DNA from 3 places in the Paenibacillus sp. MAHUQ-45 genome. Region 2 is predicted to be linked to each of the others. Evidence: predicted binding sites of a transcription regulator. Region 2 holds the regulator's gene; each other region holds the start of a gene.
What was found. The regulator LexA, encoded in region 2, represses DNA repair genes until DNA is damaged. The targets are predictions, from matches to a motif close to CGAACATATGTTCG.
Positions count from the first base shown of each region.

Region 1 (3,280 bases), on a different contig from region 2:
TATTTCGTTGTCTTAATTCTCGATTGATCTTGGACAAATCCTTCGTGATGTAATTCATTATGATTTGAATGACCTGTTCGAAAAGTTGCTTAAACAAATGTGTTGAGTTCCGAAGGTCCTGTAAACTCTTGTCACACATGGTCAGCATGTAAGGGAACATAATAGCATCCCGAATCATAGTCAGTTCTTCCGTCGTTATTCTCCCGGTCTGCAGATTTTTATTCCGGTTCTCATATTGTTCCTGATGTTCGGTTAAAAGCATTTTTGATTTCCATCTCTCGTTTCCGTCAAGTTTGCTCATTTGAAATGCCCCCCAATTTGGCCTGCTCGTTCTCGCGCCACACCGGCTTCCAGCAATGAAGAGGCGCGCATAATGGCATCACTGCCGTATCGATCCTTAATATGGTCAGTGGCCCGCTCAATCGCATAAGCAGCGTTCCTGTCTTCAAACAGGGTCAATTGATAAACACTGTCGTCCGAGAGTTGCGTTAACGAAATATGTAGATGGCTAATCGGCAACCCTTTCCAGTGATCAATAAAAAGTTTTTGTGCTGCCTGGGCTACTTCATGCGTGAGGGATGTGGGTTGGTGCAAAGTCATCTGACGACCAAACGACGAAGCCCTTTCTCCATCTGTTTCTACAGCGCCTACAGACACAACCCTGCCTTGATAACCATGCCTGCGCGCCCGCCGGCAAACCTCCACAACTAATTCAAGTAAGACAACTTCAATATCCTCCAAACGCCCATATAAGCTGCTTCTTAAGGCTTTCCCATGACTTATGGATTTGAGAGCGCCTCGAATGGAGGAGACTACGGGACTGGAGTCCTTTCCGTTTGCAATCTGCCAGTAGTACTCCGACTGAATATCCGATTGCTTTCGAAACTCTCTGCGCATTCGTTGCTTAAATTCTCCTAACTCTAAACGAGCAACGTCACCTATGGTTGGCAGACCCATCCGGAGAAAATGCATTGTCATGCGAGAGCCAACCATAAACATTTGGTGGACGGGTAACGGCCATAAATCCCTCTCCATATTCTCGAATCCCAGCTTAAACACACCGTCATTTCTTTTTTTCGCAAAATTATCGGTTGCCATTTTCGCTAGAATTTTTGTAGGGCCAATCCCTACCCTAGACCATACGCCAGTAGATAATTTCACTCGCGACTGTATTAAATGAGCAATTTCATCTTCGGATCCAAAAAGAGCAGTAGAACCTGTTACGTCTAGAAATTGTTCATCAATGCTGTAGGGCTCAACTTGATCGGTTATTGATTCAAAAATCTTTGTAATTAATACGGATATCGTGATATACCGCTGCATTCTGGGGCGTATGACTATCAAATCAGGGCAGAGTACTAAGGCTTCTCCAACTCGCTGAGCTGTTGTTACTCCCTTGGCCTTGGCCATAGGACAGGCCGCTAAAATAATCCCCGATTTACGTGCAGGATCCCCAACAGCTACAGGTTTGTTTTGATATTCTGGATGAGCTGCTTTTTCGATGGAGGCATAAAATGATTGCCCATCCACCAAAAAAATAACTTTAGACATACTTATCACCAGCTTTTAGTAATGGTAATTAGTTATTACGATTATATAATGCGAACACACATTCTGTATACATATTATATACCGAACATACATTCTCTATTCAAGTGTAATTTATGGAATTCGTTCTTTAAGTCCCGACTCTGGACGTTTCATTAAATTAACGAGCAGGATTACTGTAAAGTAGAGTATTAATTTCTTTTGACAAGTGTAACTACTAAAAAATAATGTGATATAATAATATCCCGCAGAGAGTTACAAATAAACTATGTTTTAGGAGTATTCCCCCCTGAGTGACCTTACCCCTTTATTAACTATATCCGGTGCATTTGGTGCAGCTTTTGCTGGTCAATATGTAGCTCATAAACTTCCACGCAATCGTGATATTGAAAACAAAAAACCTCGAAGTAAATACTGAAGAGATGAGTCCAATAGAATGTGCCGAAAAGATATTAAGTTTTATTAAGTCCAATAAGGAATACTCGGTATTTAAGAATTAAGTATAAGAAATGTTTGTGTTTCCTAGATGGTGTATCCATCAGATAACACCATATTCAAGCATTGGCCACAAATTGCGTTTTGACCACAATGTTTACATTAGTGTATAGAGAAAAACCATCCCTAACAATGGAATGGTTTCAAGGAAAAAGGTTCCCATTTATTTGCATTTATTGATTCGCCACAAAAGCAATCTGCTAATGCTTGTGTAAATGGAACAATCATGTCTTTGTTCCAGTCAGCTAACCTGTTATCGTGTATCTCTGTCCATAATCGGTGTTTAGATACCCAGTATGTCAACTCTAAAACACCTGCATCTTCCCCTTGTTTAAGGTGGTAATGTATAGACCCTTTCAACGTTGAACGGGTTGTTTTTTGCGTTATGTTTAACCCATATGTATTTATTATTCCCTCTATTTCTTGTATGACAAAGTCAACATCAAGTGATTTTGTTTGTGGCAGTTTGAAACTTATTATTTCATATTTTATCATGTATTCTATGACCTACCATAAGTGCCAATCTCAACGCCATTGTTCAGGAAAATCTATTCCTGCTTGTTTCAATGCCACATACCATTGACCTTCATGAATGGCTTCATGTTGAATTGCAATACTACATATTTCATCTGGCTCGCCTTGCTTCCTAAACTTATACACGTATTTACGAATCTATCTTTATCTTGTATTCCATACTTCTCAGTAATTTGCCTGTACGTCCATTTATCCTCCTCATGCAAACGTACGGCCTTCTTCCTTACTTCCTCTGTATATAATTTATTTGGTTACTCTCTTTTTCTCCCCCCTAAGTATCACAGATTTCCCATATGGGTTTTTCCAATGTCTACTATAAGGGGGCCCTCACATGGGCTTATTTTTATATTCTTTAGCTAGGTTTTTGTCAGTATAGGTTGAGTGGGTGTTATAAGGTAACAAGAGCTATTTAATCTTTTATAAAGATTTTAGTGTGAATTTTTCGGACTAGATGTTTTAGATTTTCAAGAAAAAGGGTGAATCCTGGAATTTCTTTGGCTAGGAAAAGTGAATTATATACATTATAGTTAAATATAGCAATGAAAAAAATTAACCCTAACAAGTTATATTGCTCACTGAAAATGGTTTCATTACCTGTAACCGCTCCATCTTCAATGAGGAGATTTTTCATTGCAATGATAGCAGTACCTAGCCCTGTTAAGTATAAAATAAGTAAATTAATAGCTCTAAACCAACTAGTGAA
Region 1 is NZ_JBYUPV010000008.1:180,561-183,840, reverse strand. Features, by position in the region: gene AC3Y23_RS18470 (YhjD family protein) at 1-301, opposite strand, end outside; gene AC3Y23_RS18465 (DNA polymerase IV) at 298-1,551, opposite strand; partial or broken gene AC3Y23_RS18460 (chloramphenicol phosphotransferase CPT family protein) at 1,947-2,074, shown strand; gene AC3Y23_RS18455 (hypothetical protein) at 2,170-2,538, opposite strand; gene AC3Y23_RS18450 (hypothetical protein) at 2,987-3,280, opposite strand, start outside.
Region 1: a site for LexA is predicted at 1,634-1,647, ahead of AC3Y23_RS18465 (DNA polymerase IV). Genes of this name have one in related genera too.

Region 2 (3,280 bases):
CCTCCGAACATTGGTTTGTTACCAGTGTACTATACTTCCCCGATAGAAATAAATAAGATCCATCTTAGTGTGGACCTTCTAAGTCCCCTCAAAGGTAAGCTTTTACCTTCGTCACAGGAGTACATTTCTTTTCCGGTTTGCCCAAACTCAGTAGGATACTGTTACATATTCTGTTCTGTAGTCATTAATCTGAAGGAGGAATTCACATGGGTGCAGAACATTGTGGACCAGTAGTTAGTCCTTTTACGTCAACAGGAACGATTTTGGTGCTTTACATTCTGCTTGTAATCATTTTGAGTATTTGCTGGATCTAATCAAGGGGCCTGGACTATTCGGGCATTAAGTTAGCGGAGAAGAAATCTCCCTTTCCTAAGGGCCGATCTTTTGTCGCTGCAAATCCTGGTGTCTTCATAGAAAAGGAGGAATTACTCATGGGTGAATTTGCTGGAGGATATGGTCTTGGCACATCTACTGCTGCAATCTTGGTTCTCTTCATCTTGTTAGTTATTATCTCTAGATCTTTCTTGCTGTAATTTGAATTATCCCCATGACCAAGCCGCCAGACACCGTCTGACGGCTATTTGCACGTCAAATCATCCAGTACCAGGCGGTTAACGCCGGATAGTCACCCGCGTCCCAATTGGAACCAGCGCAGCAAGTGCCAGTACATCTTGGTTGAACATTCGAATGCATCCGTGCGAGACCAGATGTCCAATGGAGGAGGGGTCATTCGTCCCGTGAATGCCATAATGCAGCTTGGAAAGTCCCATCCAGAACACACCGAATGGACCTCCGGGATTAGGCTGTTTGTTAATGATCGTATATTCTCCCTCTGGTGTTGTGGTTAGCATCGTTCCGATTCCGACAGGGTAACCTCGGACGACAGTATTGTTATCCAGCAAATACAGCATTCGTTGTGTTAAATCGACGACAATTCGGTAATTGGGCATGGGATCAGCACTCCTTTAAATTAGGATATGTGCGGAGCAAGGGTGCCGTTAATCCGAAATCGTGAGTAAAAATAAAAAAAGTGTGGCCCTATCTAAACTCAGAGGATACCTCAGTACTTATTTGACGCAAACTATCGCGATAGTTTTGTTCTGAATTCTTGCTTCTTTATTCGAGTTAGGGAAAAGAGTTTAGACAGAAAAAAGACTGCACCGCTGAACGGAACAGTCTTCTAATAGAGACATTAATGATAGATTAGTGGACATCCCGGAATAATCCGATGACTTTACCCAAAATGCTTACCCGATTCAGGCGAAGTGGCTCATAGGACGGGTTCTCCGGCTGGAGGCGAATATGATCACGTTCCTTATAGAAAGTCTTAACGGTAGCTTCATCATCTTCAGTCATAGCGACAACAATATCACCATTGTCTGCGGTCTGCTGCTGGCGCACAATGACATAATCGCCGTTCATAATGCCAGCATCGATCATACTGTCACCAAGAACAGAAAGCATAAATACCTTGTTGTCACCAACATAATGTGTTGGGAGCGGGAAATAGTCCTCGATGTTCTCTGTTGCGGTGATAGGTACCCCGGCGGTAACCTTCCCTACTACAGGAACGCGAGTGATCGTCTGGGCAAATTGATGGACATTCTCCGAGTCTTCCTGGCCAAGCAGTTCAATGGCACGCGGCTTTGTCGGATCCCGGCGGATCAGGCCTTTCTTCTCAAGGCGGTCCAGATGACCGTGTACCGTGGAGCTGGAGGCGAGGCCTACAGCTTCTCCGATTTCCCGTACGGAAGGAGGATAACCCTTGCTGCGGACTTCGTTACGTATAAATTCCAGGATCGCCAGCTGGCGACTCGAAATCTTTGACATCAGAATCAACCCCATATAGTAATGTTTGGGAAAATTATAACATAGAACTGCCGTTCGCACAAACATAAGTTCTAACGTTATCGATAGTTTAAGAGAAGGGAACAAGGATGAGAACAGGAAGGAGAATGATATCTTCAATAATCGGCCTCTATGTCGAAGGAATACGCAAGAACGGCAAGGGAGATGAGCACATCAAGAGCATTTTTTTCACTCAGAAAGGGGATTTTATAAGAGGGGAACAATTGTTCGAAAATAGTATTGATCAAAACACATGTTCGTGTTATATTGATTTTGCAAGTAAGAACAAGTGTTTGGAGGATGATGAATTATGTTAAAGTACAGTACATACCATAGCATCTATGACAAGGACACAGAAGTTAGCTCTGTAGGACAAACTTTAGGTTCTGGACTAATAAATAGAATTCAAGAAATCACCAATGTGCTATCGAATGGATTAAGTCAGTTGATCAGAACATTTAACTTCTATAAGATCGCTCTTTTTCTGCTGCTGATTGTTGCGGGCTTTACAGTAGTAGGTAATGTGTTTGCTGGACCTGTTAATCTTGCGAAGCAAGAGAAGAGGGTTGTGGTTGAACAAGGAGATACTCTCTGGAGCATCGCTCTTAGATATAAGCCGACCAATATGAAGACAGCTGTATATATAGAAGGAATTAAACGATCGAGCCAATTGACCGACAGCACTATTCATGCAGGAGACGTTTTAACAGTCCCGTTATTTTAACAACTTTATGTTCAGAGATAGGAACATTAGAGAGCTTGCAGGGGGTAAACCTTGACAAGCTCTTTTTCTCATGGCAAAGTTAGAATGAATTTATTAGGGAGGCGAAAATATTGAATATAGATGAATTGATTGCACGAATTAATGAACTGGCACACAAGCAGAAGAACGAGGGTCTGAATGAAGAAGAACTGGCTGAGCGCGCCAAGCTCCGTGAAATTTACTTGGGCAACATTCGCCGCAATTTCCGTGCCCAACTGGACAACATTGAATTCGTAGATAAATAAGCGTTGAACAAGGAGCAGAGGCTTAACATGAACCCTCTGTTTCTTTTCATAGATATTTCAGGATGACTAGGGGGAAGAGACATGGCCCGTTCTTGGGAAAGAATGGTTCAACGCAATTCACAGCAACTCAATAAGCAAAGAAAGAAACAAGGGAAGGATGCCATTCAATCCTCGGCTTCCAGTACAAAGACTAGCGATGTATTCAAGGGGCGCAATATCGTATTGCCCGTTGTTCTCGTTGCACTAGGTGTGCTTTATTGGCTCATCGGTACACTGGATCAAAGTGGAGGAAGCGTCTTCATGCACTGGCTGGGCGTGGGGTTGTACTTGCTGCTGGCAGCTATGCTGTATTTCCGTCGTCCTTACCTGAAGGTAGAGCGGAACAGATTGTCCACTATCAAATTCAACCGCGAACGTTGGCTGC
Region 2 is NZ_JBYUPV010000013.1:194,828-198,107, reverse strand. Features, by position in the region: gene AC3Y23_RS24260 (YjcZ family sporulation protein) at 207-314, shown strand; gene AC3Y23_RS24255 (sporulation protein YjcZ) at 432-533, shown strand; gene AC3Y23_RS24250 (L,D-transpeptidase) at 612-950, opposite strand; gene lexA (transcriptional repressor LexA) at 1,204-1,830, opposite strand; gene AC3Y23_RS24240 (LysM peptidoglycan-binding domain-containing protein) at 2,159-2,572, shown strand; gene AC3Y23_RS24235 (DUF896 domain-containing protein) at 2,683-2,856, shown strand; gene AC3Y23_RS24230 (hypothetical protein) at 2,938-3,280, shown strand, end outside.

Region 3 (3,280 bases), on a different contig from region 2:
AAGCTTAGTGCGACTTATAGTGAGGGTTACACGGTGTACTCTTCATCGGACGATGGCATCCGAATCTGGATTGACGGACAGCTTGTTATTGACAGTTGGATCAAGCAGAGTGGACAGGAGCGGAAAGGAAGTGTCAATCTGATCGCCGGCAAGCTGCATGATATCAAAGTAGAGTTCTTTGAGAATCAGGGTGATGCGAAGGCCGTGCTGATGTGGGAGAGTCCGAGTCAGGTCAAGGAGGTTATCCCGGCAGTGGCGTTTTTTCTCCCTTAATGTGAAGTGATGCGGAGTTCTATATATATAAGTGAACGAGGGAAAAGCCCCGAGAAATCCGGGGCTTTTTGGTCTGCAGCAAAAGCGTATAGGATTAGATCTGTTCGCGATAGCTGATATTATTGACTGTTTTCTCATCACGTACTGCTTTGCGCAGCGCATCCTTCACGGTATGGGCACCACGGATCTTGCGGAACCACAACTGAGGCGATGAAGCATCATCGGAGAAAATTGTCAGTGTCCCTATACCAAGCATGCGATCCGGAATGGATTGAGAGACTCCCAGGTCACGAATTCGCAGCAGCTCGATTTCTTCGATATTTTTACCGATCAGGCCTGTCTTTACTATAATTCTTTGGCTTGTAATCGTATAGGTGGTCGTATTAAGGCCCACAAGACCCTTCAGTCGGTCGGATATGCCGGCAGGCTTTCCTTCCCATAGTTTGATTTCCTGAGCAGGCGTCAGGTCTCGCAGCATGCGCTCGGCTGTTGGTGAAGCTCCCCCGTTCAGCGCGGTCCCACACTCTCCGCAAAATTTAGCTGTTTGCTTATACTCTGTTCCACAGGCTGTACAATAAGGCATCGAATGAACCTCCTCTCCTAATAAACATTTATTATATTTATTATTATACTGCTTCACCCGGTCATTGGTTGCACTCATAGCAGGAACGTATTTTTTTGCATTTTCCCCCGTTTTACATTAATTTCATTTGCACTTTACAATAACCGACATTATTCTGTTATGTGGGGGGAATGTAAACGATGAAACGAGCTTGGCTAATAGGGTTGATTGGGCTGGTTCTAATGCTCTCAGCCTGCAGCTATAATGATTCTGCTTCAACCGCGGCGTTGTCTGAGGAAGAAGTTAAGGAATCTGTGCAAAATTACTACAATGAGATGTTCAAAATTGAACAATTAGGGAAGTCGTCACGGGAGCAATTCAACAAGACGATCGCCGCTTATTCGGCTGGGAACGCTACTTCCAAGGAGATGGAGAAAGCCATCGCCAAATTCAAGGATACGGCTACTAGTATTTCATCTCAGGCGAAAAAGGTTGAAATTTCCGACCGCCTGCCGGATAAAGTCAAGAAGCTGCTGGATGAGGCCCAGATTGCTTTTCAAAGTGCCTATTCCTTAAAGGAACAAGCTTCAAAAGGTGCCGATTCTGCCGATGTGTCTGCCGACGAGTTCAACGAGCTTAATCAGAATGCTGATATCGCTATGTTATACGGTATCTCCAAGCTGAACGAAGCCAGAGTGGCCACTGGACTTTTGGAGCCGGATAAGGATGCGGATACGAAGGCAACCACTGATCCAAAGTGATAACTGGAACGGATTCGAAGAGTGTTAATCAATAGGACAACCTGCCCCCATATTTGGGGATGATGATAAAAGGCGTTGCACAGTACAGCTGTGGGCGCTTTTTTGCGTGCAGACTGTCATTTTTTCCATATTGATTAAAGGACTTGGCTATGGATATAATACAAACATACGTTCGTGTTATGTAGGGTTATTAATTGAACACAAGGAGGCTAGGCAATGGGTAAGAAGCTGGAAGGAAACGGATTATGGGAGAGCAGTCGGATGATGCTGCCGGAGCACAAGAACCGGATTATCAGCGATGAACGGGAGACGCTGCGCCGCACCCAGCCGGTACTGGATGAGCAGAAGCAGGAGGAGATTGAGAGCGCCCTGGCGCTGTCTCTGCGCAGTCATGTGCGCGTCACGGTGATTCTGTTCGATCCGTTCGAGAATGAGGCCGTGAGCGGCTTTGTGACCTCCATTCACACCCACTCGCGGGAGATCAAGCTGCAGTGGGCGGAGGAATGGAAGTGGATTCATGTAGACCAGATTGTAGAGGCCTATATCGTCTAACAAGCTACTGCCTAAGTGCGTGCTCCTGTACTTTTTTCATAAGCGATCAAGGTTACAGTGGGGTTGCCAGTCAGTTCGGCAAGGGCAGCTTCCGCGTTCCGGATAATCTCAACCGCTTCACCTCGTTCGCTTAATGTGGCGATTTTGTAGCTGTCGCTATGGATGTCCATGACAAATCTCCTTTCACTGTTGTATAAGATACCTATTTAGGTTGTCCTTATAGACGGGAAACATCCAGATGCTGAAGCGATAAAAAGGTACAATATGGATTTATAAGCATCACTATATGAGAGTGTAAATTTCTTAGATGGAGTCCCGGACGGTTGTCCGAGGGCTCTTTTTTCGTGGGAAAGAGACGTGTGAAAGTATTGAACTGCAAACGGTCCAAGCATAGGGGTATCTGTACAAGCAGAACAGAAAAATCGGACATCTACTATACCAGGGGGTGAAGATATGCTGACTTTGGACGTGGTAAAAAGCAAATCGACCGCTTCTCTCGCCGGGCTGAATCCAGCCGTGTTGGCCGGAGCAAATACACTGATCGAGCGCAGCTTTGCCAAGGGCGTGCCGATTATCATTACCCAGGGACTGCGGACTATTGCCGAGCAGAATTCTCTCTATGCACAGGGCAGAAGTAAACCGGGGAACATCGTGACCAATGCGCGCGGGGGATTCAGTTATCATAACTATGGATTGGCGATTGATTTTGCTCTGTTGCTGCCAGATGGGAAGGGCATTTCCTGGGATATGAACCGTGACGGAAACGGCAACAAAATAGCGGACTGGCAGGAAGTGGTGCAGGAGGCCAAAAAGCTGGGCTTTGAATGGGGAGGGGACTGGACTTCCTTCAAAGATTATTCCCATCTGCAGATTGCTTATGGACTTTCAATTGATCAATTGCGGGCAGGCCTCCGGCCGTCGGCAGAGCAGATCAAGGCTGCGCTTAACGTGATCAATGGAGGTGACAACGTGAACAAAGATGTGAAAGTAAGCATCGTTCTGAATGGCAACAAGCTCACAGACGGTGTTCTGGATACCGGCATCACCTATGTGCCCGTGCGGGCGCTGGCGGAAGCGTTGGGAGCGAAGGTTACGTATGATGCTGCAAGCAAGACCGTGAATATTGTTACGG
Region 3 is NZ_JBYUPV010000001.1:556,613-559,892, forward strand. Features, by position in the region: gene AC3Y23_RS02455 (glycosyl hydrolase) at 1-273, shown strand, start outside; gene AC3Y23_RS02460 (PH domain-containing protein) at 368-856, opposite strand; gene AC3Y23_RS02465 (hypothetical protein) at 1,036-1,596, shown strand; gene AC3Y23_RS02470 (YolD-like family protein) at 1,813-2,148, shown strand; gene AC3Y23_RS02475 (hypothetical protein) at 2,160-2,318, opposite strand; gene AC3Y23_RS02480 (M15 family metallopeptidase) at 2,602-3,280, shown strand, end outside.
Region 3: a site for LexA is predicted at 1,758-1,771, ahead of AC3Y23_RS02470 (YolD-like family protein). Genes of this name have one in related genera too.